2 regions of the Aeribacillus sp. FSL M8-0254 genome follow, and region 2 is predicted to be linked to the other one. Evidence: predicted binding sites of a transcription regulator. Region 2 holds the regulator's gene; the other holds the start of a gene.

Region 1 (3,426 bases), 150 kb from region 2:
TTCAATATGCTGTTGTCTTTCATTTAGAGAATCTTCTTTTTTATCTAGCATCGCCTCACGCTTATCTAATGATTCATCTTTTCGATCGAGATTCTCCTCTTTTTGCATTAAACGGTTTTCTTGTTTTTGAAGTTCATTTCTTCTTTCGCGAATTTCTTTTTCTACTTCCAAACGAAGCTTATGAATTTCATCCTTTGCTTCCAGAAGCGCTTCTTTTTTCGTTGCTTCAGCTTCACGCTTAGCATCTTCAAGAATTTGTTCCGCGGCGTTTTTTGCACCCGCTATTTTCGCTTCAGCAATGGATTTTCGAACAAAATAACCAACAACTGCACCGACGATTAGGCCAAGCAAAATGGAGATGATTTCAATGAGTTCCATTCTTTCACCTCCTCTTGCTATGAACTTGTCACAAAGAAAGTGTCGGCATTACACATTTACTCTCCCGATAACATTTTCCAAAAAAATATGTTAAATATATTGCAAAAATGAAAAAATATACATATTCATTTTAAATGTGGGAATAACCCTTGTCAAGTTTTCATCTTGTCGAACAAAGGATGGGGCTTTTTTGATCAAAAAAATAAGACCGGCTACTCCGCCAGCCTTACGCTAAGATGTGCGTACATTATTCATCCAAAAGCTCGAACGTTTCCTGCCCCTCTTGCATAGGTTCATTCTTTTCAAGGCCATATGCCTTGCGAATTTCTTGCTGAATGGCATCGCGAATATCCGGATTTTCGCGCAAAAATTGCTTTGCATTTTCTCTTCCCTGTCCTAAACGCTCCTCTTGGTAAGAATACCACGAACCGCTTTTTTGTATAATATCCAATTCCGTTCCCAGGTCGATGATTTCTCCTTCTTTTGAAATCCCTTCCCCGTACATGATATCAACTTCTGCCGTTCTAAAAGGAGGCGCTACTTTGTTCTTGACAACTTTAATTTTCGTTTTGTTTCCTACCATATCATTTCCTTGTTTCAGCTGTTCAGCTCTGCGCACTTCAAGGCGGACAGATGAGTAAAATTTCAGCGCGCGTCCCCCTGGAGTTGTCTCGGGATTTCCGAACATGACGCCCACTTTTTCCCTTATTTGATTAATAAAAATCGCAATGGTTTTCGACTTGCTGATGGCTCCTGAAAGCTTCCGAAGCGCTTGCGACATAAGACGCGCCTGCAATCCGACATGCGCATCGCCCATTTCGCCTTCAATTTCCGCTTTTGGGACGAGTGCTGCGACCGAGTCAATGACAATGATGTCGACTGCACCGCTGCGAACGAGGGCTTCTGCAATCTCAAGAGCCTGCTCGCCGGTATCGGGCTGCGACAAAAGCAGTTCATCAATATTAACACCTAAATTTTGCGCATAGACAGGGTCGAGCGCATGTTCCGCATCGATGAACGCTGCTTGCCCGCCTAGAGCTTGAACTTCAGCAATGGCATGAAGGGCCACTGTCGTTTTACCGGAGCTTTCCGGTCCATATATTTCAATAATCCGACCTCGAGGATATCCGCCGACGCCAAGAGCTGCATCCAATGCCAGCGATCCGCTTGGAACTGTTGAAACTTTTCGCTCAGCTTGTTCTCCAAGCTTCATTATCGAACCTTTTCCGAATTGTTTTTCAATCTGTTTTAACGCCATTTCCAAGGCAGCTTGACGATCATGATTCAATACAATTTCCTCCTTAAAAAATTGATAGCTTCAAAATAAATATACCGTGTTTTTTCCTGTTTGCCAAGAAAAAAGGGAACATTTATTCGTTTTTTAATTTTCATTATATAAAAATTAAAAAACCGGATGAAGACGCTCATAACCGGTTTTCCATTTCCTTTATTACATTCATTACATAGTAGCAGCCATAATTTGCCGTTCTGTGCCTGATCCCTTCCCGAGTACCGGAAAGATGAAGCTCAAAGACTGCTGTCGGCCGATCATCGAATTGAATGCCGATATAGACAGTCCCAACTTCTTTTCCTTCAGAAGGATCAGGTCCTGCCACTCCCGTAAAGCTGATGCCGATATTGCTGCCGGTCAATTTTTTTATATTTTCCGCCATTTCTTTCGCACATTCAGAGCTAACGGCTCCTTTTGTTTTCAACGTTTCTTCCGACACGCCAAGAACATGCTGCTTCACTTCGTTTGTATAGCAGACAATTCCTCCAAGCACAACATTCGAAGCGCCTGGAAAATGGGTCAGCTGTTCGGAAAAAAGACCGCCCGTCAAACTTTCTGCAGCCGAAATAGTATATTGCTTTTCTTTTAGAAGCTTCATAAGCTGCTCTTGGATCGAAGTTTCACCGTGTCCATAAAAATATCGGCCAACACGGCTTAAAATCTTTTTTTCTGTTTCGTCAATCAGCTTCAGCGCAGTCGACTCATCTTCATGTTTTGCTGTCAGGCGCAATGTTACTTCGCCGTCTTTTGCCAGCGGCGCGATGGTCGGATTTGTTTGCTGATCAATCAGATCCTCTATATCTGTTTCAAGCTGAGATTCGCCGACGCCAAAGAAACGAAGCACACGCGAGATGATTTTTTCTTTTAACCCGTAATGATATTGCAAAAACGGCACACCGTAGTTGATAAACATCGGCTTCATTTCTTTCGGAACACCCGGCATTAGCAAATATATAATTCCGTTCGCCTCTAACGCCATTCCTGGCGCCATTCCGTAATGATTTGGCAAAACAGTAGAACCTTCCAAAACTAATGCTTGTTTCCGATTGTTTTCCGACATTGTCCGTTTCGTCCGTTTAAAAAAATCCTCAATGTTTTTCATCGCCGCCTCGTCGATCACGAGACGTTTATTCAAAATACGTGCAATCGTTTCTTTCGTCAAATCATCTTTTGTCGGGCCGAGCCCGCCGGTAAAAATGATGCAATTCGACCGTTTTTTTGCCGTTTCGATCGTATGCTTGAGCCTCTCAGCATTGTCTCCAACGACCGTATGATAAAAAACATTTACGCCTATTTCGGCAAGCTTTCTTGATATAAATTGGGCGTTTGTGTTGGCGATCTGTCCAAGCAACAGTTCTGAACCGACAGCAATAATTTCAGCATTTACATTCATACATTTTCCTCCACATGGTTATTTCGAATTGACAAACGCGTGTTTATTTTTCATGAAATAGTCCCATCCAGATAAAATGGTAAAAAAGAGCGCAACCCACAAAGCAATGTCTGCAAATGGAAATGAAATCCATTCAAAAGGTATATTATGTAAAAGCAAAGCGGAAATAGCCACAATCTGCGTCCATGTTTTTATTTTGCCGAGCATATTAGCTGCTACGACTTCTCCTTCCCCAGCCAGAACTAAACGCAATCCGGTTACGGCAAATTCACGGCTGATGATCAGAATGACAATCCAAGACGGAGCAGCACCTATTTCCACCAATATGATGAGAGCAGAAGAAACTAGCAATTTATCGGCAAGA
Region 2 (3,426 bases):
TACCATTGCATCAGCGACTTTTTTAAATCCTGCAATGTTAGCGCCGACGACAAGATTTCCGGAGCAGCCGTATTCATTTGCAGCGTTGACGCAATTTCGGTAAATGTTCTTCATGATATCACGTAATTTTGCGTCGACATCTTCAAAGCTCCAAGATAATCTTGCGCTGTTTTGAGCCATTTCTAATGCTGAAACAGCAACTCCGCCTGCGTTAGCAGCTTTTGCAGGTCCAAAAAGAATATTGTTTGATAAAAACACGTCGATCGCTTCTAATGTAGACGGCATGTTGGCGCCTTCTCCAACAGCTTTGAGTCCGTTGGAAACAAGGAGTTCAGCTGCTTTTTTATCGATTTCATTTTGAGTAGCGCATGGGAGGGCAATATCGCACGGAATGGACCAAATTCCGGAACAGCCTTCATAATATTCTGCATGAGGATGTTCATTTACATATTCTTTAATTCTTTTTCTTTCAACTTCTTTTAACCTTCTAACCGTTTCAAGATTAATTCCATTTTTATCAAAAATGTAGCCATCAGAGTCGCTGCATGCGACAACTTTTGCACCTAATTGTGTTGCTTTTTCAATCGCATATATGGCAACGTTCCCAGAACCAGAGACAACAACTGTGCTTCCTTTGAAGCTTAATCCATGGTCTTTAAGCATTTCTTCAACAAAATAAACAGTTCCATACCCTGTCGCTTCGGTTCTCGCTAAGCTTCCACCGTAACCAATGCCTTTTCCGGTTAACACCCCAGCTTCAAATCCGCCGCGTATTCTTTTATATTGGCCAAACAAGTATCCGATCTCTCTTGCGCCAACTCCAATATCGCCGGCAGGAACGTCAATATCTGGTCCAATATGTTTGTAAAGCTCTGTCATAAAGCTTTGTGTAAATCTCATAATTTCCCCATCTGATTTACCTTTCGGATCAAAATCAGATCCGCCTTTTCCTCCGCCGATCGGCTGCCCAGTCAATGAATTTTTGAAGATTTGTTCAAATCCTAAAAATTTAATAATGCTGGCGTTGACGGTCGGATGAAAGCGCAAGCCTCCTTTATATGGCCCGATTGCACTATTATATTGCACTCTAAATCCGCGGTTTACACGCACTTTTCCTTCGTCATCCACCCATGGAACGCGAAAAATGATCAATCTTTCCGGCTCAACAATTCTTTCAAGTATTCCGTGCTTTATATATGTAGGATGTTGAGCAAATACAGGCACAAGCGAGTCAAATATTTCTTTTACAGCTTGAAGAAACTCAGGCTCATTCGGATTTTTTTCTTGCACGGATTGAAATACTTCATTGACATATTGCTTTGCATTTTTCAGTTCACTTTGTTTCATAAGTAATTGATTCATAGCACCTCTCCTATACCTAAAATTTAAGCAGTTAGCAGTTAGAAGAATTTAAACAATTCAGTCAATCATCCCGGCACTGGCTAAGGAAGCGAAATCTACAATAAAAAATTCTACAACAAAATAAATCAAAAAACAATGACTGTTGAGAATTGTTGCATAATAGCTTTGCATGCAGGCGCGGAAAAGGCGCCTGAAATTTGTTTCATTGAATCTAGCTTGTCTGCATACATATTGATTAGAAAAACTGTTTAAAATTTAACATCGCTAAGAGAGGGAATTTTGAAAATTTTATAAAAAGAAAAAGGATGCCTCACCTGTTTTGAGACATCGAATATTCAGTGTATGGAACGGTATAACCCGATCACTTTTCCGAGTATTGTCACATTTTTTAAAATAATCGGTTCCATTGTTGGGTTTTCTGGCTGAAGCCGTATAAAGTCTTTTTCTTTGAAAAACCTTTTTACGGTCGCTTCATTGTCGTCTGTGAGCACGACAACGATGTCGCCGTTATTGGCTGTTTGCTGCTGTCTGACAATAACTAAATCTCCGTCCAGAATGCCTGCTTCGATCATGCTTTCTCCGACTACTTCAAGCATGAAAAGTTGATCATCACCTGACGCAATATGATTCGGAAGCGGAAAATATTCTTCGATGTTTTCAACGGCAGTGATCGGAATACCAGCCGTCACTTTTCCGATGACCGGCACGTTGATCACATTGTTTGTCAGAAGGTGGCTGCCATCATCGTCCAAAATTTCAATGGCTCTCGGCTTTGTGGGGTCTCTTCTAATCAGTCCTTTGCTCTCAAGCTTTGCTAAATGCCCGTGAACAGTTGAACTGGAGGCAAGACCGACCGCTTCGCCGATTTCTCTTACAGAGGGAGGGTATCCTTTCTTTTTTACTTCCTCCTTAATGAAGTTCAAAATATCTTGTTGTCTCTTAGATAATTTTGTTGACATGTCAAGCACCTCAGTCATATCAATTTGTGTCGATTATAGCATGATTTTTCCAAAAAAGCAAACGTAAGTTCGAATATTTGCTTGACAGAAACATGTGTTCCCTTTTATACTTAAAAACAAAAAACCGAACAAATATTCTGTTCCAGGGGGCGGTTCTTAATGGATAAATTATCATGGTCTTACATCGTTTCTTTTTTCCTTGTCATCATGGCGGCAGTTTTGGCGATTTCGTATACTGGAGAAAGGGAAGAGCTCGATCATTATTTGGAGGTTCAAGTGAAGGAAGGGGACAGTTTGTGGAAAATCGCTGATGAATATAAAGAATATGACAATATGTCTCATTCAGAATTTGTAAAATGGGTTCAGGAGCGAAACAATCTCCAAAGCCTTGTTGTAAAACCGGGGGAAACAATCGTCATTCCGATTGAAAAAAATAAATACTACAATGCTGAATATTTGGCAAACAAAGAATAACCGCAAGGAGCATTTAACATGAGAGCAGTCGTTTATGCAAGAGTCAGCACTGAAAAAGCAGAGCAGGAAACATCTTTGAAAAGACAGAAGGACGAGCTGTTAAAGCTCGCAGCTGAAAACGGTATGGAAGTTGTTGAAGTGATAGAAGAAAAAGCGAGCGGGTATGATGTTGATCGTGAAGGGGTTTTTCAACTGCTGGAATTGATTGAGGAGAAAGATATTGAAGCGGTATTAATACAGGATGAAACAAGAATTGGCAGAGGGAATGCCAAAATCGCCATTGTCCATTCCATTTTGAAACAAGGTGTGAAAATTTTCACCGCTGCCCATCGCGGGGAGATGGAACTGTCTGAATCAGACACGATGGTGCTTGAAATCATAGGAATTGTCGAAGAATATCAACGAAAAATTCATAATTTGAAAATAAAGCGGGGAATGTTGAGAGCTATACAAAATGGGTACAGGCCTGAAAAAAATTTAAAGAATAGAAATTCTTCCTATAAAAGAGAGCGAAAAGAAGTTCCGATCGAGGAGATTGACCGATTGCGGAAAAACGGCCTGACATTTTCAGAAATAGCGGCAACGTTAAGAGGATTCGGCTATGACGTTTCAAAAGCTACTGTCCATCGCA

Evidence for each region. The regulator LexA, encoded in region 2, represses DNA repair genes until DNA is damaged. The targets are predictions, from matches to a motif close to CGAACATATGTTCG.
Region 1: a site for LexA is predicted at 1,742-1,755, ahead of recA (recombinase RecA). Genes of this name have one in related genera too.

Annotation. Positions count from the first base shown of each region.
Region 1 is NZ_JBBOZY010000001.1:2,167,016-2,170,441, forward strand. Features, by position in the region: gene rny (ribonuclease Y) at 1-378, opposite strand, end outside; gene recA (recombinase RecA) at 626-1,666, opposite strand; gene NSQ44_RS10425 (competence/damage-inducible protein A) at 1,803-3,062, opposite strand; gene pgsA (CDP-diacylglycerol--glycerol-3-phosphate 3-phosphatidyltransferase) at 3,081-3,426, opposite strand, start outside.
Region 2 is NZ_JBBOZY010000001.1:2,016,969-2,020,394, reverse strand. Features, by position in the region: gene gdhA (NADP-specific glutamate dehydrogenase) at 1-1,362, opposite strand, end outside; gene lexA (transcriptional repressor LexA) at 1,698-2,321, opposite strand; gene yneA (cell division suppressor protein YneA) at 2,481-2,795, shown strand; gene NSQ44_RS09725 (YneB family resolvase-like protein) at 2,814-3,426, shown strand, end outside.